Regions from separate parts of the Pseudomonas sp. LjRoot71 genome, predicted to be linked through region 1. Evidence: predicted binding sites of a transcription regulator. Region 1 holds the regulator's gene; the other holds the start of a gene.

Region 1 (15,783 bases):
TGATCGCGCATCAGGCGGCCGATAAACTGCACGTGGCGCTTTTTCGCCGCGTTGGCGGTGTGCTTGGGCGCTTCGGCAAGCGCGCGGCGCAGCTCGTCGGTCAGCGGCAGCTTGTTCAGCAGGTCGAGTTTCAGGGTGGTCAGGCGTTGCCCCAGATCTTGCAGCGCATGCAGCTCGCGTTTGATCTGGCTTTTGCTCTTCTCGCCGGAGAAGTCGTCAAGGTATTCAGACATGGTGGCGGTCCAGTGGAAAACGCCGACATGATAGCAGCAAGTTTCCAGCTGTAAGCGGATGGCCTGTGTGGCGGCGCTGTACGGCTTATCGTTCAGGAGTGTTTATGAGTGCAGTAGAGAGCGTCGGGCCTCAGGCGGTGCCGCAGTTGCAGGCGCAGGTGGAGCAGATTATTGCTGAAGCCAGAAAACAGGGCGCTAGCGCCTGTGAAGTGGCGGTGTCAGTGGAGCAGGGTTTGTCCACTACGGTGCGCCAGGGCGAAGTGGAAACGGTCGAGTTCAACCGTGATCAGGGCTTCGGTATCACCCTGTATGTCGGGCAGCGCAAAGGCTCGGCCAGTACCTCAGCCAGTGGTGAAGCGGCCATTCGCGAAACGGTTGCGGCCGCACTGGCGATTGCCAAGCATGCCTCCGAGGATGAGTGCGCCGGCCTGGCCGATGCCGGTTTGATGGCCCGCGAGCTGCCTCAGCTGGATCTCTATCACGCCTGGGCTATCACCCCTGAGCAGGCTATTGAGCAGGCGCTCAGTTGTGAGGCCGCTGCGTTTGCGGCAGATAGTCGGATCAAGAATGCCGACGGCACCACCCTCAACACCCATCAGGGCTGCCGTGTGTATGGCAACAGCCATGGCTTTGTTAGCGGTTATGCCAGCACGCGGCACAGCCTGAGTTGCGTGATGATCGCCGAAGACGGCGGGCAGATGCAGCGTGATTACTGGTACGACGTCAATCGTCAGGGCGAGTTGCTAGCGGATGCCGGCAGCATTGGTCGCCGTGCCGCCGAGCGGGCCGTCAGCCGTCTGGGCGCACGGCCGGTGCCTACCTGCGAAGTACCGGTGCTGTTTGCCGCAGAGCTGGCGACCGGTTTGTTCGGCAGCTTTTTGGGGGCGATTTCCGGCGGCAATCTGTACCGCAAGTCATCGTTTCTTGATGGCACGCTGGGTCAGCAGCTGTTTCCCAGCTGGATGAAACTCGATGAGCGTCCACATATCCCGCGTGCGCTAGGCAGTGCGGCTTTCGATGGCGATGGTCTGGCGACTTACGCCAAGTCCTTTGTCGAGCGGGGTGAGCTGCTGTCCTATGTATTGGGTACCTATTCCGGGCGCAAGCTGGGCATGCCGAGTACGGCCAACGCCGGTGGGGTGCATAACCTGTTCGTCAGTCATGGCGATGAAGACCAGAAAGCCTTGCTCAAGCGCATGGGGCGTGGCCTGCTAGTCACCGAGCTAATGGGGCAGGGGTTGAATATGGTCACCGGCGACTATTCGCGAGGCGCAGGTGGTTACTGGGTGGAGAATGGCGAGATCCAGTTCCCGGTACAGGAAGTCACCATCGCCGGCAATATGCGCGACATGTTCAAGCAGATTGTCGCGGTGGGGAATGACCTGGAGCTGCGTAGCAATATCCGCACGGGCTCGGTGCTGATCGAGCGCATGACCGTCGCGGGTAGCTGATCGGCGGGCATAAAAAAGGGGCCGAGCATCCAGGTGCTCGGCCCCTTGGTATTTATTGGGCGACTATTCGCCTTCGTCGAAGTAGTTGTTGATCAACGCACACAGCGCGTTGAGGGCCTCGCCGTCTTCCGGGCCTTCGGTCTGCAGGTGCACAGTGGTGCCTTTACCAGCCGCGAGCATCATCACGGCCATGATGCTCTTGCCATCGACCATGCTCTCCGGGCTACGGCCGATCTTGACCTGGCAAGGGAAACGCCCGGCTACGCCGACAAACTTCGCAGCGGCACGGGCATGCAGGCCAAGCTTGTTGATAATGGTGATTTCGCAGGCGGGCATCGCGGCAATTCCTTAACTGAGGTCGCGGTGGCGGGTCTGAACGTTTTTCAGGATGGGTTTGAGGGTTTCACCCAGGCGGTTGGCCAGGTACACCGAGCGGTGATGCCCGCCCGTGCAGCCAATTGCCACCGTGACATAGGCGCGGTTGCTGGCGGCAAAGCGCGGTAGCCACTTGCTCAGGTAGGCGAGAATATCCTGGTACATGTCCTCGACATCGGTCTGGGCCGATAGGTAATCGACCACGGGCTGATCGAGGCCAGAGTAATCGCGCAGGTCTGGCTTCCAGTAGGGGTTGGGCAGGCAACGCACATCGAAGACCAGATCAGCATCTACCGGCATGCCACGCTTGAAACCAAAGGACTCGATCAGGAACGCGGTGCCCGGCTCAGGCTGGTTGAGCAGGCGCAGCTTGAGGCTGTCGCGCAGCTGGTACAGGTTGAGGTGGGTGGTGTCGATCTTCAGGTCGGCCAGGTCGATGATCGGGCCGAGCAGCAGGCTTTCATCGGCAATGGCTTCTGCCAGTGAGCGTGTTTCGTTGGTCAGTGGGTGACGCCGACGGGTTTCCGAGAAACGCTTGAGCAGGGTTTCTTCATCGGCATCCAGATAAAGCACGTCACACTGAATGTGGCGGGCGCGCACTTCATCGAGCAGTTCGGGAAAGCGCTTGAGCTGACTGGGCAGGTTGCGTGCATCAATGGAGACGGCGACCAGCGGGTGCAACAGTTCGGTGTGCAGCAAGGCGCGTTCGGCCAGCTCAGGCAAGAGCCCGGCCGGCAGGTTGTCGATGCAGTAAAAACCGTTGTCCTCAAGTACATCGAGGGCGGTGCTCTTCCCGGAGCCGGAGCGACCGCTAACGATGATCAGGCGCATGCTCAGGCTCGATTGAGTTGGCTTTGTACGTCCACCACCACCTGATACAGCGCCTCGCTGCTCTCGGCCTGACGCAGGCGAGTGCGCACATCACTGCGGTCAAGCATGCTGGCGATCTGGCGGAGCAGTTCAAGGTGGGCGTCAGTGGCGGCTTCAGGGACCAGCAGGACAAACAGCAGGTCCACTGGTGCGCCGTCAATGGCGTCGAAATCGACTGCTGCATCCAGGCGCAGCAGGGCGCTGATCGGTGCGCTGCAACCGGCCAGGCGGCAGTGCGGAATGGCAATGCCATTGCCGAAACCGGTCGAGCCGAGCTTCTCGCGGGCAATCAGGCTTTCGAAGATGTCTTGGCCGTCCAGGTCAGGCAGCTCGCGCGCCACCAGGTTGGCAATCTGTTCGAGAACACGTTTTTTGCTGCCTCCCGGCACGTTCACCAGGGAACGGCCGGGGGTCAGGATGGTTTCAAGTTGGATCATAGGAGATAGACGAGGTCAGCGGGCCATTGCGCCCTGTTGACGTTCGAGCTGTTTTTCCTTGTGTTTGATGAGTTGTCGATCGAGTTTGTCAGTCAGTAAATCGATGGCGGCGTACATGTCGTCGTGCTCGGCATTGGCGACCACTTCGCCGCCTGCTATGTGCAGGGTCGCTTCGATTTTCTGCTTGAGTTTCTCGACCTCCATGATGACTTGCACGTTGGTAATCTTGTCGAAGTGGCGCTCCAATCGTGCGAGTTTTTCGACGATGTAGTCGCGCAGGGCGTCGGTCACATCCAGCTGATGTCCACTGATGTTGACTTGCATACCGCTTTCTCCTTGTTGCCGTGTGTAAGAGGCAGGCAAGAGGCCTGCCGCCGGAACACTGTGGCGTGGAAGACTCTGACAGAACGAGCCTGGCACGGGCGCTGATTGCTTAGTTGCAGTATGGCTGCTTTTGCGAAAAGGCGTGGCCTGGAGTGTTCGGTCAGTGCGATCTGTCTTCCTTTTTCGTACCGCCCTAGATCAATCGTTTGCGCTCGCTGGAAGGCGCTATTCCGAGGGATTCACGGTACTTGGCGACCGTGCGGCGGGCTACTTGAATGCCCTGTGCCTCCAGTAAACCAGCGATCTTGCTGTCACTCAACGGCTTTTTCGCATTTTCCGCGGCGACCAGTTTTTTGATGATGGCGCGGATCGCAGTGGACGAGCATTCGCCGCCTTCGGAGGTGCTGACGTGGCTGGAAAAGAAATATTTCAGCTCGTAAATACCGCGTGGCGTGTGCATGAATTTCTGCGTGGTCACCCGCGAAATGGTCGACTCATGCATGCCCACGGCTTCGGCAATATCGTGCAGCACCAGGGGTTTCATCGCCTCGTCACCGTAGTCGAGGAAGCCGCGCTGGTGCTCGACAATCTGCGTGGCGACCTTCATCAGGGTTTCGTTGCGGCTTTGCAGGCTCTTGATGAACCAGCGCGCTTCCTGCAGCTGGTTGCGCATAAACGTGTTGTCGGCGCTGGAGTCGGCACGTTTGACGAAACCGGCATATTGCGCGTTGACCCGCAGGCGCGGCATGGCTTCCTGGTTCAGCTCCACCAGCCAGCGCTCGTTGTGCTTGCGCACGATCACGTCGGGCACCACGTATTCCGGTTCGCTGGACTCGATCTGCGAACCTGGGCGCGGGTTGAGACTTTGGATCAGTTCGATGACCTGGCGCAGCTCGTCTTCCTTGAGCTTCATGCGGCGCATCAGTTGGCTGTAGTCGCGGCTGCCGAGCAGGTCGAGGTAGTCACTGGCCAGGCGCTGGGCTTCGTTCAGCCAGGGGGTTTTGGCGGGCAGCTGACGCAGTTGCAGAAGCAGGCATTCGCCCAGGTTGCGTGCAGCAATACCGGCCGGTTCGAACTGCTGGATGCGGTGCAGTACGGCTTCGACTTCGTCGAGTTCGATATCCAGTTCCGGGTCGAAGGCGTCGACCACTTCTTCCAGGGTTTCTTCGAGATAGCCTTGGTCGTTGATGCAGTCGATCAGGGTGACACCGATCAGGCGGTCTTTGTCGGACATCACTGCCAGATTGAGTTGCCAGAGCAGGTGGCTCTGCAGGCTTTCACCGCTGGAGGTGCGGGTGGTGAAATCCCACTCGTCGTCCTCGCTGGCACTGCTGGGCAGGCTGCTGGCGCTGGTCTGGTAGATGTCTTCCCAGGCGGTATCAACCGGCAGCTCGTTGGGGATACGTTCGCCCCAGTCGCCTTCTTCCAGGTTGTCCACGGTCTGCGTGGTTTCCTGAAAGTTGCTCTCCTGGTAGGGCGTTTCCTGCTGTTCACTGGAGCTGGCGCTTTCTGCGCCATCGGCCATGGGGTCCGAGTTGTCGAAGTCATCGCCATCTTCCTGGCGTTCGAGCATCGGGTTGGACTCCAGGGCCTCCTGAATCTCTTGTTGCAGATCCAGGGTCGACAGTTGGAGTAGGCGGATGGCCTGTTGCAGCTGCGGCGTCATCGTCAGCTGCTGGCCCATCTTCAGGACTAGCGATGGTTTCATTGCAGACCTTATTTACCGGCGTCTGTGCGCAATCCACTACAGGACGCCTCTAAAAAGCGCCACTAGGAAGCAAATTATATGCCTGACTTTAAGGGTTTTGCCTAGCCTTGGCTGCAGTCGGCCTGAGAAAAGCTGTGGTTACAGCCTGAACTCATGGCCCAGATACACTTCTTTCACCGTCTGGTTGGCCAGAATGGTTTCGGCATCACCTTCGGCAATCAGTTGACCATCACTGACGATATAGGCGGTTTCGCAGATGTCCAGCGTCTCGCGTACGTTGTGGTCGGTGATCAGTACACCGATGCCCTTGGCCTTGAGGTGATGGATGATCTGCTTGATGTCGCCCACGGAAATCGGGTCGACACCTGCAAAGGGTTCGTCGAGCAGGATGAACTTGGGATTGGTGGCCAAGGCGCGAGCGATTTCCACGCGGCGACGTTCACCGCCGGACAAGCTCATGCCGAGGTTGTCGCGGATGTGAGTGATGTGAAATTCCTGCAGCAGCCCTTCAAGCTCCTGCTGACGAGCGCTGGCGTTGAGGTCCTTGCGGGTCTCCAGGATGGCCATGATGTTGTCGGCCACGCTGAGTTTGCGAAAGATCGAGGCTTCCTGTGGCAGGTAGCCGATACCGGCACGGGCACGGCCGTGCATCGGTTGGTGGCTGACGTCCAGGTCGTCGATCAGTACGCGGCCTTGGTCGGCTTGCACCAGGCCGACGATCATGTAGAAACAGGTGGTTTTGCCGGCACCGTTAGGGCCGAGCAGGCCGACGATCTGGCCGCTGTCGATGTTCAGGCTGACGTCGCGCACGACCTGGCGGCCTTTGTAGCTTTTGGCCAGGTGTTGGGCTTTCAATGTGGCCATTATTACTGCGCCTGCTTGTCGGCTGGTTTGTTCTTGGGCTGGATCACCATGTCGATGCGCGGTCGTGGTGCAGTGACATTGCTGCCTGTTGCACGGCCGGCGTTGACGATCTGACGCTGGGTGTCATAGACGATCTTCTCGCCTTCGAAGGTATTACCTTCCTGAATCACCTTGGCCTGGTCGATCAGCACTACGCGATCATTGCTCATGAAATACTGGATGGTCAGGCCGTAGGCCTTGACGATCTGCTTGTCGGTAGATGGCAGTTGCTCGTAGTAGGCGGGCTTGCCTACCGAAGTGAAGACTTCAACCTCACCCTGGGCGTTCTGGGTGACGGTCACGGTGTCGCCGGTAACCTTCATGGTGCCCTGGGTGATCACGACATCGCCGCGATAGACCGCAACGCCCTGTTTGTCATCGAGCTCGGCGCTGTCGGCCTGGATGCGGATCGGCTGCTCGCGATCGGATGGCAGAGCCCAGGCGCTGACACTTCCAAGTGCGGCACTGAGGCTGAGTAGTAGGGGGAGGGTATTAACGAGCCTCATGCTGACCTCTTACGTTGGACAGCAGGAGCATCCTGCCGTCATTCATGTACGCTTTCATTCCTTGTGCCGTGGTCACCCCATTGGCCGCGTCGATTCTAACGGCTTGCTGGGTCTGCGCATATTCCTTCTCGGGGAATACGGTCAGGCGGCTGGTGGTAAGAATGGTCGGGCGGCCTTTGGCGTCGGTGCGCTCGACGCGCACCTTGTCGATCAATTCGACTTCGCTGCCACCTGGCGACACTTCGCCGCGTTCGCTGCGAATCTTCCAGGGCAGCTCGGTGCCGCGGAACAGGTTCATGTTCGGTGCGCTCATCAGTGTGATGTCGCTGGCCTTGATGTGTTCGACCTTGTCGGCGGCCATCTCGTAGTGCAGTTTGCCGTCAGCCTGGTATTGCACGGTATAGGTGTTGTTGGCATAGAAGTCGATGGCATTGTCGGCGGCCGCTGTTTGCGGCTGCTGGTTGAAGCCTTCCGGATTGAGGTTCCAGTAGCCGAGGGCCGCTACCAGCAAGGCGGCGCAGGCGAACAGCAGGGGGTTGAGTAATTTGCGGGGCATGGTTGGCCTATAGGTAAGCGGCTTGAGCGGCTTCAAGAGTGCCTTGGGCGCACATGATCAGTTCGCAGAACTCGCGGGCAGCACCCTCGCCGCCACGTGCCTGAGTCACGCCATGGGCGTGCTGGCGGACAAAACCATCGGCGCTGGCAACGGCCATGCCCAGGCCGACACGGCGCATAACGGGTAGGTCCGGCAGGTCGTCGCCCAGGTAGGCGACTTGTTCATAGCTCAGGCCAAGTTCGCCAAGCAGCTCATTCAGTACAACAAGCTTGTCTTCGCGGCCCTGGTACAGGTGCTGGATGCCCAGGTTCTGTGCGCGGCGCTCGACCACCGGAGTCTTGCGGCCGCTGATGATGGCGGTGCGTACGCCGGAGTTGATCAGCATCTTGATGCCGTGGCCGTCGAGGGTGTTGAAGGTCTTGAACTCGCTGCCATCCACCAGAAAGTACAGCTTGCCGTCAGTCAGTACACCGTCGACATCGAATACGGCCAGTTTGATTGCGCGAGCGCGTTGTTGCAGATCGTTCATCACATCACTCCTGCGCGCAGTAGGTCGCCAAGGTTGAAGGCACCCACGGGGCGGTCGCTGTCGTCTACCACCACCAATGCGCTGATTTTGTTGTCTTCCATGATTTTCAGGGCTTCGGCTGCGAGCATTTCGGCGCGGGCGGTTTTGCCGTGCAGGGTCATGACGTCGTCGATAAGCGCATCACGCACATCGATGCCTTTATCAAGTGCGCGGCGCAGGTCGCCGTCGGTGAATATCCCGGCCAGGCGGCCGTCGTCTTCGGTAACTACGGTCATGCCCAGACCTTTCTGGGTCATTTCCAGCAGCGCGTCGCGTAGCGTGGTGCCTCGGCTGACGCGCGGCAGGCTGTCGCCTGCGTGCATGACATTTTCCACTTTGAGTAGCAGGCGGCGACCGAGGGCGCCACCTGGGTGCGAGAAGGCGAAGTCCTCTGCAGTAAAGCCGCGTGCTTCCAGTAGGGCGATGGCCAGGGCGTCACCCAATACCAGGGATACGGTGGTGGACGAGGTCGGTGCCAGGTTCAGCGGGCAGGCTTCTTGGGCTACGCGGGCGTCCAGGTTGACTTCGGCAGCCTTGGCCAGCGGCGATTCGGGGTTGCCGGTCATGCTGATCAGGGTGATGCCGAGGCGTTTGATCAGCGGTAGCAGGGTAACGATTTCTGCCGTGGAACCAGAGTTGGATAGGGCCAGAACCACGTCGTCGCGGGTGATCATGCCCATGTCGCCGTGGCTGGCCTCGGCGGGGTGGACAAAGAAGGCTGTGGTGCCGGTGCTGGCCAGGGTGGCGGCAATTTTGTTGCCGACATGGCCAGATTTGCCCATGCCCACCACGACTACGCGGCCTTTGCTGCCAAGAATCAGCTGGCAGGCGTGCACGAAGTCACCGTTGATACGTTGCAGCAGGTCCTGTATCGCCTCTAGCTCCAGGCGGATGGTGCGCTGCGCGGACTGGATCAGGTCGGTTGGCTGGCTCATCGAATCTCGGCGGTGTGCGGGTTAAAAGTTGTCGATTATAACGGTAATGCTGCGCCTGCCCAGTGTTTCCCATGGCGAGACGAATTGTTGAAGTGTGAGGCGCTTATCTCCCGCAACAAGTTCAATCTTGGGCGAGACCGGGCGCGATGGTATAGTTCGCGGCCATTTTCGGTACGTTCGACGACCAGTAGTGCCCTTTGTTCGGGGCGGTACGTCAGTCAGGCAAGCGTTGAGCAAGGAGTCCAGATGAGCGCCGAGAACCCGTATGCAGTTGAGCTGAAGAACGTCAGCTTTAAACGCGGCGAGCGGGATATTTTCAAAAACGTCGATATTCATATTCCCCGTGGCAAAGTCACCGGGATCATGGGGCCGTCTGGCTGTGGCAAAACCACGCTGCTGCGCCTGATCGCTGCTGAACTCAAGCCGAGTCAGGGTGATGTCTGGGTCAATGGCCTGAATTTGCCGAAGCTGTCGCGCAGCGAACTGTTCGATATGCGCAAGCAGATGGGGGTGCTGTTTCAGAGCGGCGCGCTGTTCACTGATCTGGATGTGTTCGAGAACGTCGCCTTTCCGTTACGGGTACACACCAAGCTGCCGGAAGAGATGATTCGCGATATCGTGCTGATGAAGCTGCAGGCGGTGGGGCTGCGTGGTGCGCTGGAGTTGATGCCGGACGAACTGTCGGGCGGTATGAAACGCCGTGTGGCGCTGGCGCGGGCGATTGCTTTGGACCCACAAATTCTGATGTATGACGAGCCGTTTGTTGGCCAGGACCCGATCGCCATGGGCGTGTTGGTGCGCCTGATCCGTCTGCTGAACGATGCTCTGGGCATTACCAGCATCGTGGTGTCCCATGACTTGGCAGAAACCGCCAGCATTGCCGACTACATCTATGTAGTGGGTGATACCCAGGTATTGGGCCAGGGTACGCCGGCCGAGTTGATGGCTTCGGATAACCCGCGAGTGCGCCAGTTTATGCAGGGCACGCCAGATGGACCTGTGCCGTTTCATTTTCCTGCGGCCAATTACCGCGACGACCTGTTGGGGGGGCGCTGATGCGCAAGACGTCTGTGCTCGAACGGGTGCGCCTGTTCGGTCGCGCCGGTATAGATGTGGTCGCCACGCTGGGCCGCTCGGTGATTTTCCTGCTGCGTGCCCTGTTTGGGCGTGGCGCGACAGGCAACAGCTTTCAACTGCTGATCAAACAGCTGTATTCGGTTGGGGTGATGTCCCTGGCGATCATTGTCGTGTCCGGCATCTTTATCGGCATGGTGTTGTCGCTGCAGGGCTTCAGCATTCTGGCCAAGTACGGTTCAGAGCAGGCGGTAGGGCAGATGGTCGCCCTGACCCTGCTGCGTGAATTGGGGCCGGTGGTAACTGCCTTGCTGTTTGCTGGTCGCGCCGGCTCGGCGCTGACCGCCGAGATCGGCAACATGAAATCCACCGAGCAGTTGTCCAGCCTGGCGATGATTGGCGTTGATCCACTCAAATACATCGTCGCTCCGCGCCTATGGGCCGGTTTTATCTCGATGCCGCTGCTGGCGATGATTTTCAGCGTGGTTGGTATCTGGGGTGGAGCCATGGTCGCTGTAGACTGGCTTGGGGTTTATGAAGGCTCGTTCTGGGCCAATATGCAGAGCAGTGTTTCGTTTCGTGAAGATGTGCTCAATGGCGTGATCAAGAGCATGGTCTTTGCGTTTGTCGTGACCTGGATCGCCGTGTTCCAGGGCTATGACTGTGAGCCGACTTCGGAAGGGATTAGTCGTGCCACTACCAAGACGGTGGTGTACGCCTCGCTCGCCGTATTGGGGCTGGACTTCATTCTGACCGCTTTGATGTTTGGAGATTTCTGATGCAGAACCGCACGCTGGAAGTGGGTGTCGGCTTGTTCCTGTTGGCCGGGTTGTTGGCCTTGCTGCTGCTGGCCTTGCGCGTCAGTGGTCTGACCGTGGGCAGCAGTGATAATACCTATAAGGTCTATGCGCACTTTGACAACATTGCCGGTCTTACTGTCAGGTCGAAGGTGACCATGGCGGGTGTCACGATTGGCAAGGTCACAGCCATTGATTTGGACCGCAACAGTTATATGGGGCGCGTCACCATGCAGCTGGATGATGCTGTGGACAATCTGCCGGCAGATTCCACCGCCTCGATTCTCACTGCTGGCCTGCTGGGTGAGAAATACATCGGAATTAGTGTGGGTGGTGAAGAGGAGGTGCTGCGTGAAGGCAGCACCATCCACGACACGCAGTCATCGCTGGTACTGGAAGACCTGATTGGCAAATTTCTGCTCAATTCGGTCAATAAAGACCAGGCCAATCAGTAAGAGGTATTGAAGATGCTCAAGACACTGCGTAACAGCTTGCTGGTTGGTTTGGCAGTGCTGTCCTGCTCGCTACAGGCGGCACCAGCGGCCCATGAGGTGGTGCAGCAGACCACCAGTACCCTGCTGGCCGACCTCAAGGCCAACAAGGAGCACTACCGTACCGATCCGGGTGCGTTTTACAACGCACTGGACAGCATTCTCGGCCCGGTTGTGGACGTGGATGGTATTTCTCGCGGGGTGATGACCGTGCGCTATTCGCGCCAGGCCACGCCTGAGCAGATGCAGCGCTTTCAGGAAAACTTCAAGCGCAGCCTGATGCAGTTCTATGGCAATGCCCTGCTCGAATACAACAATCAGGACATCCGCGTGCTGCCGGTCAGCGGCCAGCAGGACCCTGAGCGCACCTCGGTCAATATGGAAATCAAGGACGGTAAAGGCACGGTCTATCCGCTGTCCTATACCATGGTCAGCCAGGACGGCACCTGGAAGATGCGCAACGTAATCATCAATGGCATCAACGTAGGCAAGTTGTTCCGCGACCAGTTTGCCCAGGCCATGCAGGACAATCGCAATGACCTGGATAAGGTCATCGACAACTGGGCCGAAACCGTTGCCAAGGCGCGCCAAGGGGCCAATGCCTCGTGAGTCAGGCGAATATCACCGAGGCTACGCCCGGGGTTCTGCAACTGGTGGGCGTGCTGGATTACCGCAGTGCCCCGGCTTTGCGTGAGCAGGGCGGGAAGCTGCTCAAGGCCAGCCCTGCGGCGGCTTGTGTGATCGATTGCAGGGGTGTGGAAAAATCCAGCAGTGTCGGTGTGTCACTGCTGCTGGCTTTTATGCGTGACGCCAGTGCCAACCGCAAGACGCTCAGCGTGCGCAACCTGCCCAACGACATGCGCGAAATCGCCAGCGTCTGCGGCCTGCTGGAAATTCTCCCACTGCAAGCCTGAGCAGGGCTTCGGTCGGCTGGGAATAATGCGGGGTTCGCAGGCGGGGGGCTTTTTTGTATGATGCTCGGCCAGCGAGCGTCGGCTCGGCAGTCGTTAATTCATGCATTGATCGAGGTTGAGCATGCAAGCCTTAGAAGTAAAGAGTCTCCTTGAGGCTAAATTGCCGGATACTCAAGTGGAAGTCGAAGGCGAAGGCTGCAACTTTCAGCTGAACCTGATCAGTGACGAGCTGGCGGCCCTCAGCCCGGTCAAACGCCAGCAACAGATCTACGCTCACCTCAATGCCTGGATCGCCGATGGCAGCATCCACGCCGTGAGTATGAAATTCTTCAGCCGTGCCGATTGGGCCGCGCGCTCCTAAACCGAGAGAATCATGGACAAACTGATTATTACCGGCGGTGTGCGCCTCGATGGCGAAATCCGCATTTCCGGAGCGAAGAACTCTGCCCTGCCGATTCTCGCCGCGACCCTGCTCGGTGACGCGCCTGTCACCATCTGCAACCTGCCGCACCTGCACGACATCACCACCATGATCGAACTGTTCGGTCGTATGGGGATCGAGCCGATCATTGATGAAAAGCTCAGCGTGGAAGTCGACGCGCGGGCGATCAAGACCCTGGTCGCGCCCTACGAGCTGGTAAAAACCATGCGCGCCTCGATCCTGGTGCTCGGCCCGATGGTCGCGCGCTTCGGTTATGCCGAAGTGGCCCTGCCGGGTGGTTGTGCCATTGGCTCGCGTCCGGTCGATCTGCACATCCGTGGCCTGGAAGCCATGGGCGCGATCATTGATGTCGAAGCTGGCTATATCAAGGCCAAGGCCCCGGAGGGCGGTCTGCGCGGCGCGCACTTCTTCTTCGACACCGTCAGCGTGACCGGTACCGAAAACATCATGATGGCAGCGAGCCTGGCCAAGGGCCGCAGCGTGCTGGAAAACGCCGCGCGCGAGCCGGAAGTGGTCGATCTGGCCAACTGCCTGATTGCCATGGGCGCGAAAATCAGCGGCGCTGGCACCGACACCATCATCATCGATGGCGTTGAGCGCCTGCACGGTGCACGTTTCAGCGTGATGCCTGACCGCATCGAAACCGGCACCTACCTGGTGGCGGCAGCGGCGACCGGTGGCCGGGTCAAGGTCAAGGACACCGATCCGACCACCCTGGAAGCGGTGCTGTCCAAATTGCAGGAAGCCGGTGCAGAAATCACCAGCGGTAACGACTGGATCGAGCTGAACATGCATGGCAAGCGGCCGAAAGCCGTCAACCTGCGCACCGCTCCGTACCCGGCGTTCCCGACGGACATGCAGGCACAGTTTATTGCCCTCAACGCAATTGCCGAAGGCACCGGCACGGTGATCGAAACCGTGTTCGAAAACCGTTTTATGCACGTACATGAAATGATTCGTATGGGCGCGCAGATTCAGGTCGAGGGCAACACCGCCATCGTCACCGGGGTCGACAAGCTCAAGGGCGCGCCTGTGATGGCCACCGACCTGCGTGCATCCGCCAGCCTGGTGATTTCGGCGCTGGTCGCTGAAGGTGACACCCTGATCGACCGCATTTACCACATCGACCGTGGTTACGAGTGCATCGAAGAGAAGCTGCAGCTTCTGGGTGCCAAAATTCGCCGCGTGCCGGGCTAAGACCATGCTGACCATTGCCCTTTCCAAAGGCCGGATTCTCGATGACACCCTGCCGCTGCTGGCGGCGGCGGGTATCGAGCCGACCGAGAATCCGGATAAAAGCCGCAAGCTGATTATCCCCACCACTCTGGATGATGTGCGCCTGCTGATCGTGCGCGCCACAGATGTGCCGACCTATGTCGAACACGGCGCAGCCGATCTGGGCGTGGCTGGCAAGGATGTGCTGATGGAGTACGGCGGCCAGGGTTTGTATGAGCCGCTGGACCTGCGAATTGCCCGCTGCAAACTGATGACTGCCGGTGCAGTCGGTGCGCCTGAGCCGAAAGGCCGGCTGCGCGTGGCGACCAAGTTCGTCAACGTGGCCAAGCGTTATTACGCCGAACAGGGCCGTCAGGTCGACATCATCAAGCTGTATGGCTCGATGGAACTGGCGCCGCTGGTGGGGCTGGCCGACAAGATCATTGACGTGGTCGACACCGGCAACACCCTGCGTGCCAACGGCCTGGAAGCCCAGGAGCTGATCGCCACGATCAGCTCGCGCCTGGTGGTCAACAAGGCGTCGATGAAGATGCAGCACGCGCGCATTCAGGCGTTGATCGACACCCTGCGTGATGCCGTCGAGGCACGACACCCCCGCTAATACCCTCAGCGCGGCATTACGTCGCGTTTGCCTATCCGTGTCATAGCCACTTTTCTCGGGCGTCCATACGGTGGGCTTGGTAGCCTAGCGACGCCCGAGCATTTGCCAATTTAAGAGGCCCGCTATGACCGCTCCTATCGCTATTCGCCGACTCAATGCCGCTGACCAGGACTTTGCCCAGCATCTGGATCATCTGCTGAGCTGGGAAAGTGTCTCGGACGATGCGGTCAATCATCGCGTGCTGGACATCATCAAGGCCGTGCGTGAGCGCGGCGATGCGGCATTGGTCGAGTTCACCAAACAGTTCGACGGTCTGGATGTCGCCTCCATGGCCGACCTGATCCTGCCGCGCGAGCGCCTGGAACTGGCCCTAACCCGCATTACTGCCGAACAGCGCAGCGCCCTGGAAAAGGCTGCCGAGCGCGTGCGCCTGTACCACGAGCGTCAGCGCCAGGATTCCTGGACCTACACCGAAGCCGACGGCACGGTGCTGGGCCAGAAGGTCACTCCGCTGGACCGCGCCGGCCTCTATGTGCCGGGTGGCAAGGCGTCGTACCCATCCTCGGTGCTGATGAACGCGATTCCGGCCAAGGTTGCCGGTGTGCCAGAAGTGGTGATGGTGGTGCCGACCCCGCGTGGCGAAATCAATGAGATCGTCCTGGCGGCGGCCTGCATCGCTGGCGTTGACCGCGTATTCACTATCGGTGGTGCTCAGGCCGTGGCTGCGCTGGCCTATGGCACCGAAAGCGTACCGCCGGTCGATAAAATCGTGGGGCCCGGCAATATCTATGTGGCCACCGCCAAACGCCACGTGTTCGGCAAGGTTGGTATCGACATGATCGCCGGCCCTTCCGAAATTCTCGTGGTGTGTGACGGCCAGACCGATCCCGACTGGATCGCCATGGACCTGTTCTCCCAGGCCGAGCACGACGAAGACGCGCAGTCGATTCTGGTCAGCCCGGATGCCGCCTTCCTCGACCGTGTCGCCGAAAGCATCGCCAAACTGCTGCCGACCTTGGAGCGTGAAAGCATTGCGCGCACCTCACTGGAAGGGCGCGGCGCGCTGATCCAGGTCGCCGATATGGCTCAGGCCATTGAAGTGGCCAACCGCATCGCACCGGAGCATCTGGAGTTGTCGGTGGAAAACCCGGAAGAGTACCTACCGCTGATCCGCCACGCCGGTGCGATCTTTATGGGCCGTTACACCGCTGAAGCCCTGGGTGACTACTGCGCCGGTCCTAATCACGTGCTACCGACCTCCGGTACCGCACGCTACTCCTCGCCGCTGGGGGTGTACGACTTCCAGAAGCGCTCGTCGATCATTCATTGTTCGGCCGAGGGCGCGTCCGAGCTGGGCAAGGT
Region 2 (15,783 bases), 3.0 Mb from region 1:
CGTCGCGGTGCTGGGCATTGGCGGCTTCACGGTGGCCCGGCAGCAGGTTGCTCAGGCTGCCGGTTTCGCGGCCGCCCATGGCATTCGGCTGGCCGGTGAGGGAGAACGGGCCGCTGCCGGGTTTGCCGATCTGCCCGGTGGCCAGGTGAAGGTTGATCAGCGCGCTGTTCTTGGCGCTGCCAGCGGTGGACTGGTTAAGGCCCATGCACCACAGCGAGAGAAAACTCGGTGCCTGGCCGATCAGATGGGCGCACTGTTGCAGACTTTCCACGCTGATGCCGCACAGCTCGCTGACCATCTGCGGGTTATAGGCGTGCACCAGGGTTTTCAGGGCGTCGAAGCCTTCGGTATGGGCGTCGATATAGCGGCGGTCGATCCAGCCTTCCCACATCAGGATATGCAGGATGCCGTGAAACAGGGCCACGTCGCTGCCGGGCAGGATCGCCAGGTGCAGATCGGCCAGGTCGCAGGTGTCGGTGCGCCGTGGGTCGATGACGATGACCTTCATCTGCGGGCGCTTGGCCTTGGCTTCTTCCAGGCGGCGGAACAGCACCGGATGGGCGTAGGCCATGTTGGAGCCGGCGATCAGCACGCAATCGCTCTGCTCGATGTCCTCGTAGTTGCACGGAGGCGCGTCGGCACCCAGGCTGCGCTTATAGCCCACTACTGCCGAACTCATGCACAGGCGCGAATTGCTGTCGATATTGTTGGTTCCCACCAACGCTCTCGCCAGCTTGTTAAAGGCGTAGTAATCCTCGGTCAGCAGTTGCCCGGAGATATAGAAGGCCACGCTGTCGGGGCCGTGTTCGCGGATGGTCTCGGCGAATACGTTGGCGGCGTGATCCAGGGCGCTGTCCCAGTCCGTACGCGAACGCGCCAGGGTCTTGCCCAGACGCAGTTCGGGATAGAGGGCACGGGCGTCGAGGTCGCCGGTCAGGTGCAGGCTTGCGCCCTTGCTGCAGAGTTTACCGAGGTTGGCCGGGTGGCTGGGATCGCCTGCGACGCCAAGAATCTTCTCGCCGTCGTGTTCGATCAGCACGCCGCAGCCGACACCGCAGTAGCAGCAGGTCGAAGCGGTGATTTGATTGGCCATGGCCGTTTCTCCGTGTGTAGGCGCGGATCGCTCCGCGCCTACAGGGTTATGCGCACTCGGCGGTGGCGACTTTCAGGGCCAGCATCACGCGGCCGTTTTCCACCTTGGTCTCATGCTTGTGCGCGCAGCCGACGTCCGGCGCGACTGCCACACCGCTTTCCAGCTCGATCTGCCAGTTGTGCAGCGGGCAGGCCACGCGCTTGCCGTAGATCAGCCCCTGGGACAGCGGGCCGCCCTTGTGTGGGCAGCGGTCATCGAGGGCGAATACTTCGTCGTCACTGGTGCGGAAGATCGCGATATCGCCTTTCGGGCCGCTGATGATGCGCGAACCGAGCACGTTGATTTCTTCCAGGGCGCAGATATCCAGCCAGTTCATACGGTGGCCTCCTCGACTTGCACGACGCTGATGCGGTCGAACTCTTTCTTTAGTTGCGGGGTTTCGATGCGTTCTTTCCACGGGTCCTGCTCGAACGACAGGGCGAACTGCAGGCGCGCGTTGAGTGCCTTGCGGTTGTCCTCGTTCTCCAGCACGGCCTTCTTGATGTGCTCCATGCCGACGCGCTGCATGTAGTGCACGGTGCGCTCCAGATAGAAGGCTTCCTCGCGGTACAGCTGGAGGAAGGCACCGTTGTATTCGCGCACTTCCTCGGCGGTTTTCACCTTGACGAAGAACTCGGCGACCTCGGTCTTGATCCCGCCGTTACCGCCGATGTACATCTCGAAGCCGGAGTCCACGCCGATGATGCCGACGTCCTTGATGCCGGCCTCGGCGCAGTTGCGCGGGCAGCCGGAGACCGCCAGCTTGACCTTGTGCGGCGACCACATATTGAACAGGTCGTGTTCCAGATCGATGCCCAGCTGGGTCGAGTTCTGCGTGCCGAAGCGGCAGAACTCGCTGCCGACGCAGGTCTTCACGGTGCGGATGGATTTGCCGTAGGCGTGGCCCGAGGCCATGTCCAGCTCTTTCCACACGGCCGGCAGGTCTTCCTTCTTGATGCCCAACAGGTCGATACGCTGACCGCCGGTGACCTTGACCATCGGCACGTTGTACTTGTCGGCGACGTCGGCGATGCGCCGTAGCTCGGACGGGTTGGTCACGCCGCCCCACATACGCGGAACAACGGAATACGTCCCGTCTTTCTGGATATTGGCGTGGGCGCGTTCGTTGATCAGGCGCGACTGTGGGTCGTCCTTGGCTTCGCCCGGCCAGGTGGAAATCAGGTAGTAGTTCAGCGCCGGACGGCAGGTGGCGCAGCCGTTTGGCGTGCTCCAGTGCAGCGCGGTCATGGTGTCGGCCATGCTGGTCAGGTGCTGCTCGCGGATCGCCTGGCGGATCTGCCCGTGGTTCAGCTCGCTGCAACCGCAGATGGCTTTCTCGCTTTTCGGCTTCACATCGGCGGCACCGCCGACGGTGCTGATCAGAATCTGCTCGACCAGGCCGGCGCACGAACCGCAGGAACTGGCAGCCTTGGTGTGCTTCTTCACCTCATCCACCGAGAACAGGCCGTTCTCCTGGATCGCCTTGACGATGGTGCCCTTGCACACGCCGTTACAGCCGCACACTTCCATGCTGTCGGGCATGTTGGCGGTGCTGCTCTGGCCCTGGTGGCCGACATCGCCCAGGGCGTTCTCGCCGAACATCAGGTGATCGCGGATCTCGCTGATATTGGCGTTCTCCTTGACCTGGCGGAAGTACCAGCCACCGTCGGCGGTATCGCCATACAGGCAGGCACCGACGAGGATGTCGTTCTTCACCACCAGCTTCTTGTACACGCCGCCAATGGGGTCGGAGAGGGTGATGGTCTCGGTGCCTTCGCTGCCCATAAAGTCGCCGGCGGAGAACAGGTCGATACCGGTGACCTTCAGCTTGGTCGAGGTCACCGAGCCCTGATAGCGGGCGAAGCCGAGCTGAGCCAGGTGGTTGGCGCAGACCTTGGCCTGTTCGAACAGCGGGGCGACCAGGCCGTAGGCGATGCCGCGGTGGTTGGCGCATTCGCCAATCGAATACACGCGCGGATCGTAGGTCTGCATGGTGTCGTTGACCAGGATGCCGCGGTTGCACGGAATACCGGCCTTCTCGGCCAGTTCGGTGTTGGGGCGGATACCGGCGGCCATAACCACCAGGTCGGCGGGAATCACGTCGCCACTCTTGAACTGCACGGCGCAGACACGGCCTTCGCCGTTGTCCATCAGCTCTTCGGTTTGCTCATTCAGGCGGAAGTGAATGCCGCGGGCTTCCAGCGCGCTTTGCAGCAGCTTGCCGGCGGTCTTGTCCAACTGACGCTCAAGCAACCAGTCGGACAGGTGCACCACGGTCACGTCCATGCCGCGCATCTTCAGGCCGTTGGCCGCTTCCAGACCGAGCAGGCCGCCACCGATGACCACGGCGTGGCTGTGGGTTTTGGCGGTGTCGATCATGGTCTGGGTGTCGGCCACGTCACGGTAGCCGATCACCCCGGTCAGCTTGTTGCCTGGAATCGGCAGCACGAACGGGTTGGAACCGGTAGCGATCAGCAGGCGGTCGTATTCGGCGCTGCTGCCATCATCGGCGGTAACCAGGCGCTTCTTGCGGTCGATGCTGACCACCTTGCGGTTGAGCATCAGCTGGATGTTGTTTTCCGCATACCAGTTGAGGTCGTTGAGGATGATTTCCTCAAAGGTCTGTTCACCGGCCAGCACAGGGGAAAGCAGAATACGGTTGTAGTTCGGGTGGGGTTCGGCCCCGAACACCGTAATCTCATAAAGGTCGGGGGCGAGCTTGAGCAGCTCTTCAAGGGTGCGCACACCCGCCATGCCGTTACCGATCATCACCAGCTTGAGCTTCTGCATGCCGGCCATCTCCTGAATAAAAACGCGCAAAAACAAAAAAGGCGTCCCGCTAGTCACCTAGCGAGGACGCCTTTGTCCAAGTCCCGTTCTCTCGGGAAGAGCGGCCCTCTTCGTTGAAGGCCGCGCTTTATAAATTGTGCAAGCAACAATGCAGGGCTTGTGCCAACTTGCGAAGGTGCCGGTTTTACGGGCTTTGCCAAGCCTGTGTGTTGGGCATCAGGTGTATTTACGCCCTTTTTAAAGGCGGCTTGCGCTGGTTTGGTGCGCGCTCTACCTCAGTGCATCAGGCCTATTAACAACAGCAGATTCAGCGCCAGGGAAAACAGTGCCAGGCCACGCCAGACAAGCAATGGCTCGCGCTCAAGCAATGGCCGAGGGCGGCTGCTGATGGCCTGACGTTCGCCCTGTTCAAGGTTGTGCAGCCACTCTTCGGCTGTTTCATAGCGTTGCTGCGGATCGGCATTCAGCGCTCGCGCCAGGTTGTCGTCGAGCCAACTGGGTAGATCCGGGCGGTAGCGGCTGGCCGCTGTTGGCTGGCCGAAGCGTGGGTGCTGGAAGGCTTCGATTTCGCCATAGGGGTAATGCCCGGTAAGCAACTGGTACAGCGTTACACCGGCGCTGTAGAGGTCCTGTTGTGTACTGGGTGCGGTGCCGCTGAACGCCTCCGGGGCGATATAGCTGGGTGTGCCGGGCAGCTCGCATGCTTCATCACGACTCAGACCGGGGCAGTAGGCCAGGCCGAAATCCACGACACGCAATTCGCCGTCATCACCCCACAGCAGGTTTTCCGGCTTGATGTCGCGGTGCAGGATATTGCGTCGATGCAGGATGCCCAGTGCCTTGAGCAGGCGTGGGGCGATATCCAGCCACTGCGCCAGACCAAGCGGGCCGTTCAGACGCAGATGCTCGGCAAGGCTTTGCCCGCTGTATTCGCGTTGTACGTAATACAGGTGCTGGCGCTGCGGCAGAGCATGGGCTTCGGCAAAGAAGCGCCCGGCCACGCGGCGCAGAAACCATTCTTCGAGCAGTAGCGCGGGGCCTGCTTGCGCTTCATCGCTGCGGCTGGCCGGCAGGGTTTTCAGCAGCCAGCGCCGTGCCTGGGCATCACGCACCCGGTAGACCAGCGACTGACGTGATTCGCTTAGCAGTCGCTCGACTTGCCAGCCTTCGAAAAACTGGCCTTCACGCAGCCTGGGTGGCAGTGGCCAATGCCGCAGTTGCGCGAGCGTGTCGGCCAGATCGCTTTGTGGCAGCGCATCGACGCGCAGCAGCAGGGCACTGGCATTGTCCTGGCTGCCGGCCAGGTGGGCGGCGCGAACCAGTGCGTGGCTGGCGGCCGTCAGGTCGGGTTCATCGCGCAGAATCGCCTGAATGCCGGTATCACCCAGCGTGGCCCAGACCCCGTCGCTGACCAGGGCAAAGCACTCGCCCTGGCGCAGTTCGCCGTCCAGATAGTCCATCACCAGGTGCTGATCCAGACCCATGGCGCGTTTGAGCACATGCTGCATACCCGGCTGCTCCCACACATGGTCTTCACTGAGCCGTTCAAGCCGCCCTGCAAACCAGCGGTAGGCGCGGCAATCGCCAATGTGCGCGAGGGTAAAGCGCCGACCACGCAGGATCAGCGCGCTGAGGGTGGTGAGCAGTGGTTGCCCGCCGCCATTGGCCTGCAACCAGCGGTTATGCGCCACCAGGATGCGTTCGAGCGACTGGGCAACGGCCCAGGTTTCCGGCGTCGAGTAGTAGTCCAGGGCCAGTGCCTGCAAGGTTGCGCGGGCCGCCAGGCCTCCATCGGCACACTGGCTGACGCCATCGGCTAGGGCAAACAGATAACCCTTGCTGGCCGCCAGCGCCGGTGCCGGGGTAACCACACGCAGGGCATCCTGGTTTTCACTGCGTGGGCCGGTGGCGCTGGCTTCACCGAAGCTCAGTTGCAGGGTTGCCGGTAGTGGCGCTGGCAGGGGCTGCGTCATCGGGCTTACACCCGCGCGGCGGTAACGGCGGCGCTGCCCCAGGTGGTGCGCCAGCGGCTTTTCACGCTGAGCAGGCCGAACCAGGCCAGAACGCCGAGGCTGGCGAACAGCCACAGGCCCAACTGGTAATCACCGGTCTGCTGCTTGATGGTGCCCAGGCCTGCGGCCAGGAGAAAGCCGCCAATCCCGCCAGCCATGCCGATCAGCCCGGTCATCACACCGATTTCCTTGCGAAAACGCTGCGGTACCAGTTGGAACAGCGCGCCATTACCAGCACCGAGGCCAAGCATGGCGGTGACGAACAAGGTTAGTGCGGCAGTGGAACTGCCGAGGTTGAAACCCACAGCGGCGATGCTCAGCGAGGCCAGGGTGTACATCATCAGCAGTGAGCGAATACCACCGATACGGTCGGCCAGTGCACCGCCCAGTGGGCGCATCAGGCTGCCGGCGCAGACGCAGGCGGCGGTGTAGTAGCCGGCCGTGACCGGGTTGAGGCCGTACTGGTCGTTGAAGTAACCGGGTAGGGCGCTGGCCAGGCCGATAAAGCCACCGAAGGTCACGCTGTAGAAGAACATAAACCACCAGCTGTCGCGGTCACCCAAGGCTTTCAGGTAGTCGGCCAGGGCTTTGGGTTTGGGCCGCTCGGGCGCATTTTTTGCCAGCAGGGCGAAGACCAGCAGAGCGCCCAGCAGCGGGATCAGCGCCCAGCCGAAGACGTTTTGCCAGCCGAACAGCGCGGCCAGGCCGGGGGCGAACAAGGCGGCCAGCACGGTACCGGAGTTGCCCGCACCGGCAATGCCCATAGCCTTGCCCTGGTGCTGCGGCGGGTACCACTGCGAGGCCAGCGGCAGGGCCACGGCAAAAGCTGCGCCGGCAAAGCCGAGGAACAGGCCTAGCAGCAGGGCTTGCTCATAACTGCTGATGCCGATTTGCCAGGCGCAGAACAACGCCACGATCACGATCACCTGGCCAATCAGGCCGGCGGTTTTCGGCGACAGGCGATCAGCCAGCAGGCCCATGACGAAGCGCAGTACGGCACCAGCGAGAATCGGTGTGGCGACCATCAGGCCGCGTTGTTGTGCCGTCAGGTCCAGGTCGCTGGCAATCTGCACAGCCAGTGGGCCGAGCACATACCAGACCATGAAACTCAGGTCGAAGTAGAGGAAGGCGGCAAACAGCGTCGGGGTATGGCCGGATTTCCAGAAACTCGTATTCATCGCAAACCTCGTTCAGCAGATAAGGGTCCCGGCCGGGTGCAGCTCGCCATGATCGTGGGCATGGCGGCTGCAACCCGCCGGGGAGGTGGTGCACTTGTGGTGCGCCACCCTGGGGCCGAAGCCTCAGTCGGGTTGAGAGAGTTACCAGCGCAAACCCTGGATCGCAGGGCAGGTGCCCGCCCCAAACGCTGGGGTGTAAAACGCAAAACGCCGCATACACCGAATGCCCTTGGGCGTGGTGGATGCGACGTCTTTGTCGTTTGTTAAGCAGCCGCCATTGGCTACCTGTAACAGGAGCTAAGCAAGAACTGCGCCAAGGCTGCAGGCCGCGTTACATGCGGGTTACTGCTGATGTGTGTGCTGCAAAAGGAGGCGTTGCGCAAGGTTGTCGCCCTCGGATGGGGCGCAGAGTCTATGCCCGGTGCGGCAACCAGGTGTCGAAGAGGCAGGCCGAGTGGCCTTGATGAGTTGCAGTCGCAGCGTGTCAGTGGCTGCTGCGGGCTGCCTTGGCTGTGGCATCTAGTGCCGCAACACTTAATGCCTGGGTGGGTAATGGAAGTGTCAGTAGGGCCAGAGCGAGTAGGTTGCTCAACAGCCCGGCGTGGCGGACATGGCTGCGCGTGGTTGGCATAGCGATTCCCCTGCTTTTGTTGTTCTGCCTAAGGCGTAGCAGAGGATGTGCCAGCTGTCACGTTGAGGACTGGTTAATTGTTGATCAGCCTTACGGCTGATCCAACCAGTTGACCTTGCTGAAGGTGGCGCTGAAAGCCGCCGGCATCGGCACCACCTTGCCCAGTTTGTAGTTGAAGAAGACAAAACCCGACTTGGCCATGGCCACCAGGCTGCCATCAGCCGGGCGTGTGATACGGAAGGTGATGTCGCCGCCGTATTTGTTGAAATCCATCACGCCGACCTCGAACAGCAACTGGTCACGGGCATGGGCTTCGGCACGGTAGGTGGTGGCCAGGTCGGTGACGATGATGCCAGTGCCGTCTTCCTGGGTTTCGACAATGCCGAACTCGAACAGAAAGCGCGCCCGCGCTTCGGAGATCATCGAAATCATCGAATCATTGCCCAGATGATTGGCGGCATTGATGTCGGTCACCCGCACTGTCAGGTGGGTGCTGTAGCAGAATTGGTCTTCGGGGAATTCAAGGGTCAGGCGGGCCATGCCAGCATCCGGTCGTCAGCGAAAGGTGGCGAATGTTAACCCTGTTCGCATCTGTCGGGCAGACGCTGATGCAGGTCACGGGCAAAACGGCGATGATCTGCCAATCATCCAGATGGCATGGGGCAGGTCAGGCATGAGACTCGGACGATTGAGCAGCGGCGTGCTGCTGATGCTGTTGTGGGGGGTGGATGTGCATGCGCAGGGGCTGCGCGATGTCCTGAGTGATCGGCGTAGTGCCAGGAGCGCCACGCAACTCGGCGCAGAGCTGCTGGCCGATCTGCCGTATGGCACGCACGCGCGTCAGCGTCTGGATGTTTACCGTCCACTGCAGGCCAGGTCGGCACCGATTCTGCTGATGGTGCACGGCGGCGCCTGGAGCAAGGGCGACAAACGCATGGGCCGGGTGGTGGACAACAAGCTGGCGCGCTGGCTACCCCAGGGGTATCTGTTTGTCTCGGTGAACTACCGCTTGTTGCCCGACGCCAAGCCTTTGCAGCAGGTTGAGGACATTGCCCAGGCGCTGAGTTATGTGCAGCAGCACGCGCCGCAGTGGGGAGGGGACCCGCAGCGGGTGGTATTGCTGGGGCATTCGGCCGGTGCGCATCTGGTCAGTTTGCTGAGTGCCGATGGCGCCATTGCCAAGCGGCATGCCGTGCAGCCCTGGCTCGGCACGGTGGCGCTGGACAGCGCGGCCTTTGATGTCGACAGCATCATGCGCGGCAAACATTACCGCTTTTACGACCAGGCATTTGGCGCGGAGCCCAAGTACTGGCGTGCTGCCTCGCCGTATTGGCGTTTACAGCCGGTCGGTGTGCCGCTGCTGGCGGTGTGCTCCAGCAAACGCGAGGAAGCCTGTCGTCAGGCCGCAGCCTTCGCTGAGCATGGCAAGCAGATGGGGCGAGTGGTGCAGGTGTTGCCGCAAGCGCTGTCGCACGGCGCAATCAATCAGCAGCTCGGTGAGCCCGGGCCTTACACCGACGCGGTTGAAACCTTTTTCAAACACGTCGGTGTTACCCCGAAACCCTGAGTGCTTTAAGCCGCCGGGCGCTGCTGGCGCTGGTAGAGGAACTCCAGCACTGCACTGCGGTAGGCGTGGTAGTGCGGGTCATTGGCCAGGGCCAGGCGATCGCGCGGGCGCGCCAGCTCGACCTTGACGATATCGCCGATGGTTGCCGCCGGGCCGTTGGTCATCATCACGATGCGATCCGACAACAGCACAGCCTCGTCGACATCATGGGTGACCATCACCACGGTGCTCTGGGTTTCGCCGACGATGCGCAGCAGCTCGTCCTGCAGGTGCGCACGGGTCAGGGCGTCCAGCGCGCCGAAGGGCTCGTCCATTAGCAGCACCTTGGGTTGCATGGCCAGGGCGCGGGCGATGCCGACGCGCTGTTTCATGCCGCCGGAGATTTCATTGGGGTGCTTGTAGGTGGCGTGACTCAGGCCGACCATGGCCAGCGCCGCTTCGGTGCGTTCCTTGAGCTGGGCCTTGCTCTCCTTGCCGGCGAAGACCTTTTCCACCGCCAGGTAGACGTTGCCGAAGCAGGTCATCCAGGGCAGCAGGCTGTGGTTCTGAAATACCACACCGCGTTCCGGGCCGGGGCCGTCGATCTCACGGCCGTTGCAGATCAGCCCGCCCTCGCTGGCGTCCAACAGGCCGGCGATCAGGTTGAGTACGGTGGATTTGCCGCAGCCGGAGTGGCCGATCAGCGAGACGAACTCGCCCTTGGCGATGCTCAGGTTGACGTTTTCCAGGGCCTGGAAGCGGCCTTTCTTGGTATCGAAGTGTTTGCTGACGTTAGTCAGTTCGACGAACTTGTCCATGGCAGTCTCCTTAGCTCGCATAGTCGAAGCGCTTGGCCAGCAGCAACAGCAGTTGCTCCAGGACTAGGCCGACCAGGCCGACGATGATGATGGCGATGAGGATGTGTTCGACGTTGAGGTTGTTCCACTCGTCCCACACCCAGAAACCCAGGCCAGTACCGCCGGTGAGCATTTCCGCGGCGACAATCACCAGCCAGGCCACGCCGATGGCCAGGCGGATGCCCGTCATCAGGTGCGGCAGCACGGCGGGGAACAGGATGCGCGTGAGCACCTTGAACTCCGACAGCTTGAGCACCCGCGCCACGTTCAAATAGTCCTGTGGCACGCTGGCCACCCCGGCGGCGGTGTTGAGGATGATCGGCCAGATCGAGCTGATAAAAATTACCCAGATCGACGCCGGGCCTGCGGCCTCGAATACCAGCAGACCAATCGGCAACCAGGCCAGCGGCGATACCGGGCGCAGCAGGCTGATGATCGGCGAGAGCATGCCGGCGAGAAAGGTAAAGCGGCCGATGGCAAAGCCCAGTGGAATGCCGATCAGCGCCGCCAAACCAAAGCCGATACCGACCCGGCCCAGCGAATGCAGGATGTTCCAGCCGATGCCCATGTCGTTCGGGCCGTTGTCATAGAAGGGGTCAGCGAACAGCTCCAGAGCCGACAGCCAGGTGCTCAGCGGACCAGGCAGGCCCTCGCTCTTGGTCGCAATCAGTGCCCACACGCCGATAAACAGCACGATGCCTAACACGGGTGGGACAAGTGCCCTGAGCAGGTTATGCAGCACCTCCTTGCCAGCTAGGCTCAGGCGTGTGGCTGCTGTGCTGGGAAGCGCCTGGGGAAGTGGGGTTTTCAACGGTGCATTCATCATGGCGCTCCCTATCAGGCTTTGATCGCGAACGAATTGGCATAGGCCGCTGGGTCCGCGCCATTCCAGACGCTGCCGTCGATCAGCGTACTGCTGCGCAGCGAGCTGGCCGGCACAGGAATGTTCAGCGCACTGGCGGCTTCCTTGAATAACCCAACCTGGTTGACCCCGGCGGCGATGGCAGCGTAGTTCGGGTCTTCCTTGATCAGCCCCCAGCGTTTGAACTGGGTCATAAACCACATGCCATCGGAGTGATAGGGGAAGTTGACTGCGCCGTCCTTGTGGAAGGCCATCGCGTGGTCGTCCTTCCAGCTGTTGCCCAAGCCGTCTTCGTAGTGGCTGAGGAAGCGTGGTTCGATGACTTTCACCGGTGCGTTGACGTAGGCCTTGCCGGCAATCAGCTTGGCCGTGCTCTTGCGGTTTTCTTCGCTGGTTTCGATAAACCGGCTGGCATCCAGCACCGCCATGATCAGCGCACGGGCGGTGTTGGGGTATTGCTCGATAAAGGCGCGGCTGGTGCCGAGGACCTTTTCCGGGTGGTCCGGCCAGATCTGCTGAGTGGTCACGGCGGTAAAACCGATCTTGTCGGCAATCGCCCGTGCGCCCCAGGGTTCGCCGACGCAGAAACCGTCCATATTGCCGACCCGCATATTGGCCACCATCTGTGGCGGCGGCACGACGATGGTTTTCACATCGCTCATGGGGTTGATGCCCTGGCTGGCCAGCCAGTAATACAGCCACATGGCGTGGGTGCCGGTGGGGAAGGTCTGGGCGAAGGTCAGCGGGTTGCCGCCTTTTTTCACGTGTTCGGCCAACTGCGCGCCGTTGGTCACGCCGGCTTCTTTAAGTTGCTTGGAGAGGGTGATGGCCTGGCCGTTGTGGTTAAGCCCCATCAGCACCGCCATGTCCTTCTGCGGCCCGGCGATACCCAACTGGGCGCCGTACATCATGCCGTACAACACGTGGGCGGCATCCAGCTCGCCGGTATTGAGTTTGTCGCGCACCCCGGCCCAGGAAGCCTCCTTGCTCGGGGTGATTGTCAGGCCGTATTTCTCGGCAAAGCCCTGGGTGGCGGCGACCACCACCGACGCGCAATCGGTGAGTGGGATAAAACCGACTTTCAGCGCGGCCTTCTCCGGTGCATCAGAACCGGCTGCCCAGGCCACGCTGCGCAGCGAAGCGGGTGCGCTCAGGCCCAGCGCGGTCACACCGCCGACTGTGCCGGCGACGGCGATTGAGGTTTTCAGAAAGTCACGGCGGCTATGCAGGCTTGGGTTCTTCGAATCACGATCAGTCATGTTTGTTTGTCCTTCTCTGGCCGAAAAAACGGCTGAAACAAAAACGGCGTACGCCAGGCCACCTCGATTGAAGTGACCTGACGGACGCCGTTGTCCGTGATCCGCGGCTCACCGCCGTTGGTGGGCTGCGCAGGAATCTTGTGGGGATATTTGCAAGTGGCTTGCCAGATTTACCGAAGGGAGCGGGTGAATAAGCGCCTGGCTGCCCTGAGGCAGGCTCGAATGAGTCTCAGGTTGGGCGGCCTAAGTTTTATAAATCATGGAGTTATGCATGAAATTGAATGCGGGATAGCACAGTAAATAGTCGCCGTGGCAGCGTCTTGTACCGCGACCGAATAACACGCTGCCCAGGTTTACTGGGCCAATGCTGTGCATGGCTGAGCGGCTGCCGGGCGCTTTTGCTTCGACTTGGTGCCGGGCGCACCCAGACGCGATAACAGCTCAGCGCTTCAACGTGACAGGGATTTGCCCTGGGTTTCCTCGACAAATTCCCTGAGCCAGCGCAGCACTTCAACTGCCTCCCAGCGTGATGGGTCGAACATGGCGTAGGCCAAGCCCTGATAGCCGACCACATCCAGTTGGCGGTGATAGCCGGCGCGCTGCAACAAGGCCTCGATCTCGGCAAAGCAGGTGTTGAAGTGCACCCGGGAAAACGGCGTTTTGCCCTCGGTGACGATACCTTCGAGCTGCAATTCATTGACGGTGGCCCGGACTTTTTCCAGGGGCATACGGTTCACACTGTGTTTCAGCTGCATTACGTCGAGCATCGAGGTACTCCTGTTAATGCCGTGCGCGGACCCGTTTGTCGGGCTGCACGCGTGGCTGGATGGCCTAACCAAGGGTAATCGAAAAATACTGTACAAATAAACAGTATTCGATAATAGTAAGCCCAAGCCTTCACCAATCAATCGCGCCATCTGCCCATAAAGCCAATGGCCACAGGCACTGCAGAGGAGTCACTGACAATGCAACAGATGCTGATGACAATTGTGCTGTTGAGTCTTTTAACCGGTTGCGCACAACCGCAGCTGGAGCAACCCAGAGCCAATGGCACGTACCTGGTGATCGAAAATAGCCAGGCCTGGGCCGTGTTGGTGTCTGACGGCAAGCGCGTGGAAGAGCAGGGCACGGTGGTGGATGTGATCAAACTGCCCAGCAAAGAGTCGAGCGTGGCGGCCAGCTATGTGATCGAAACGGCCAACTGTGGTCGCGTGCAATGGTTGAGCGAACGCTCGGATGCCGCCGACGGCATGACCACGCTGATGTCGTTGCACAGCAACAATCAGCAGTTGGGGCAAAGCGGCTGTGTAATCGCCGAAGGACTTAGTCGTGTATGGACGGTGCTGGACTATTCGAGCTGATACAGCTCGAGCATCAACAGCGATGGGCTAGCCAGCGCGGCTAACCCACCTTTGGCCTCGCTTAGGGCGTGGGCTTGGCAGGTTTACTGGCTGCAGGCGCATCAAGCAAACCGTCGGCGCGGAACATCGCCTTGATCCCGCGAATGGCCTGACGCGTACGATCCTGATTCTCGATCAGAGCAAAGCGCACATGGTCATCGCCGTAATCACCAAAACCGATGCCAGGGGAGACGCAGACCTTGGCCTCCAGTAGCAGCTTCTTAGCAAACTCCAGCGAGCCTAAGTGGGCGTAAAGCTCTGGAATCTTTGCCCAGATGTACATCGAGGCCTTGGGGTTCTCTACCATCCAGCCAATTTCATGCAGGCCTTTGACGATGACATTGCGGCGCTGGCGGTATTGCTCCGCGATATCGCGCACGCATTGCTGATCACCTTCCAGCGCGGCAATCGCGGCGACCTGCAGCGGGGTGAAGGTGCCGTAGTCGTGGTAACTCTTGATCCGCGCCAGGGCGCTGACCAGCTCCGGGTTGCCGACCATAAAGCCGATGCGCCAGCCGGCCATGTTGTAGCTCTTGGACAGGGTGAAAAACTCCACGGCAATGTCCTTGGCGCCAGGCACCTGCATGATCGACGGGGCTTTCCAGCCGTCGTAGACGATGTCGGCGTAGGCCAGATCGTGGATCACCAGTACGTCGTACTGCTTGGCCAGGGCCACCACACGTTCGAAAAAGTCCAGCTCCACGCACTGCGCGGTGGGGTTGGAGGGGAAGCCGAGGATCATCATTTTCGGCTTGGGGATCGACTCGCGAATCGCCCGCTCCAGCTCGGCGAAGAAGTCCACGCCAGGCACCAGTGGCACGGAGCGCACCTGGGCGCCGGCGATCACCGCGCCGTAGATATGAATCGGGTAGCTGGGGTTGGGCACTAGCACGGTGTCGCCGTGGTCCAGGGTGGCCAGCATCAGGTGCGCCAGGCCTTCCTTGGAGCCGATGGTGACAATGGCTTCGCTTTCCGGATCGATCTCGACCTCGTAGCGGTCCTTGTACCAGCGCGAGATGGCGCGGCGCAGGCGTGGAATACCGCGTGAGGTGGAGTAGCCATGGGTGTCTTCACGCTGGGCAACCTGCACCAGTTTTTCGACGATATGCGGCGGCGTGGCACCGTCCGGGTTGCCCATGCTGAAGTCGATGATGTCTTCGCCACGGCGACGCGCGGCCATCTTCAGTTCAGCGGTGATGTTGAAAACGTAGGGGGGGAGTCGATCAATGCGCGCAAAGCGGCGCGAAGCTTGGTCAGCCATGCTTTCCTCGGAGACGTAAGCGCCCGGAACCGTCCGAGCGACGTTGGCCAGTGTGCTGGCCAGGCGCGAAGATAAGCGCCGCGCGGCCTGTCTGTCCAGCACAGTCAGGCTTCAGCACGGCATAACAGTGGCCGGATTCAGCTGCCGAGCATGTCGTGCATGGCGATGATCTGTTCGGCTACCTGTGCCAGCTTCTGTTGCCTGCTCATGGCCTGGCGGCGCATCAGGGTGTAGGCCTGTTCCTCATCGCAGCTTTTCATCTTCATCAGCAGACCCTTGGCCAGTTCGATGCGTTTGCGTTCGGCCAGTTGGGCGTCGCGTGCCTGCAATTGTGCGCGCAGGGCCTGGTCGCTCTCGAAGCGGGCCATGGCCACATCCAGAATCGGCTGCAGGCGCTGGGCGTGAATGCCTTCGACGATGTAGGCGCTGACGCCACTTTGAATCGCCTGGCGCATCACGCCGGGGTCATGCTCGTCGGTGAACATGACGATGGGTCGCGGCTGGTCGCGGCTGACCAGCACTACTTGCTCCATCACATCGCGGCTGGGCGATTCGGTGTCGATCAGGATTACGTCGGGGCGCACGGCTTCGACGCGCTCAGGCAGGTCGATGGTCAGGCCGGATTCGTCGATGACCTCGAAGCCGGCTTCGGTCAATGCCGTTTTCAGGCGGCCGACTTTCTTCGCCGTGTCGTTGATCAGCAGAATACGCAGCATCTCAGCAGCTCTCCTGCAGTTCGCCAGCCGGTGCGTCAACCCGGGCGTGCAGGGCAAAACTGCGGGCATAGCCGGCCGGGTCGCTGCCGTCCCAGGTCGGGCCGTCGAGCAACTGGCTGCTGCGCATGGGCGCTGGTAC

Evidence for each region. The regulator sigma-54, encoded in region 1, starts transcription at its own class of promoters, with help from an activator protein. The targets are predictions, from matches to a motif close to ANTGGCATNNANNTTGCTNT.
Region 2: a site for sigma-54 is predicted at 4,070-4,089, ahead of nirB (nitrite reductase large subunit NirB). Genes of this name have one in related genera too.

What each region holds. Positions count from the first base shown of each region.
Region 1 covers NZ_CAXURA020000001.1:1,219,731-1,235,513, reverse strand. Annotated here, with positions in the region: gene yjgA (ribosome biogenesis factor YjgA) at 1-233, opposite strand, end outside; gene pmbA (metalloprotease PmbA) at 338-1,684, shown strand; gene ACSQ17_RS05840 (HPr family phosphocarrier protein) at 1,748-2,020, opposite strand; gene rapZ (RNase adapter RapZ) at 2,033-2,890, opposite strand; gene ptsN (PTS IIA-like nitrogen regulatory protein PtsN) at 2,893-3,366, opposite strand; gene hpf (ribosome hibernation-promoting factor, HPF/YfiA family) at 3,382-3,690, opposite strand; gene ACSQ17_RS05820 (RNA polymerase factor sigma-54) at 3,884-5,398, opposite strand; gene lptB (LPS export ABC transporter ATP-binding protein) at 5,537-6,262, opposite strand; gene lptA (lipopolysaccharide transport periplasmic protein LptA) at 6,265-6,807, opposite strand; gene lptC (LPS export ABC transporter periplasmic protein LptC) at 6,794-7,363, opposite strand; gene ACSQ17_RS05800 (KdsC family phosphatase) at 7,371-7,892, opposite strand; gene ACSQ17_RS05795 (KpsF/GutQ family sugar-phosphate isomerase) at 7,892-8,866, opposite strand; gene ACSQ17_RS05790 (ATP-binding cassette domain-containing protein) at 9,113-9,922, shown strand; gene mlaE (lipid asymmetry maintenance ABC transporter permease subunit MlaE) at 9,922-10,719, shown strand; gene mlaD (outer membrane lipid asymmetry maintenance protein MlaD) at 10,719-11,192, shown strand; gene ACSQ17_RS05775 (MlaC/ttg2D family ABC transporter substrate-binding protein) at 11,205-11,837, shown strand; gene ACSQ17_RS05770 (STAS domain-containing protein) at 11,834-12,142, shown strand; gene ACSQ17_RS05765 (BolA family protein) at 12,264-12,503, shown strand; gene murA (UDP-N-acetylglucosamine 1-carboxyvinyltransferase) at 12,516-13,781, shown strand; gene hisG (ATP phosphoribosyltransferase) at 13,786-14,421, shown strand; gene hisD (histidinol dehydrogenase) at 14,546-15,783, shown strand, end outside.
Region 2 covers NZ_CAXURA020000001.1:4,170,547-4,186,329, forward strand. Annotated here, with positions in the region: gene ACSQ17_RS19705 (nitrate reductase) at 1-1,093, opposite strand, end outside; gene nirD (nitrite reductase small subunit NirD) at 1,140-1,469, opposite strand; gene nirB (nitrite reductase large subunit NirB) at 1,466-3,922, opposite strand; gene ACSQ17_RS19720 (protein kinase domain-containing protein) at 4,198-5,895, opposite strand; gene ACSQ17_RS19725 (nitrate/nitrite transporter) at 5,901-7,112, opposite strand; gene ACSQ17_RS19730 (thioesterase family protein) at 7,834-8,283, opposite strand; gene ACSQ17_RS19735 (alpha/beta hydrolase) at 8,417-9,310, shown strand; gene ACSQ17_RS19740 (ABC transporter ATP-binding protein) at 9,316-10,107, opposite strand; gene ntrB (nitrate ABC transporter permease) at 10,118-10,969, opposite strand; gene ACSQ17_RS19750 (CmpA/NrtA family ABC transporter substrate-binding protein) at 10,984-12,267, opposite strand; gene ACSQ17_RS19755 (transcriptional regulator) at 12,717-13,034, opposite strand; gene ACSQ17_RS19760 (hypothetical protein) at 13,233-13,628, shown strand; gene alaC (alanine transaminase) at 13,690-14,928, opposite strand; gene ACSQ17_RS19770 (ANTAR domain-containing response regulator) at 15,066-15,644, opposite strand; gene ACSQ17_RS19775 (CmpA/NrtA family ABC transporter substrate-binding protein) at 15,646-15,783, opposite strand, start outside.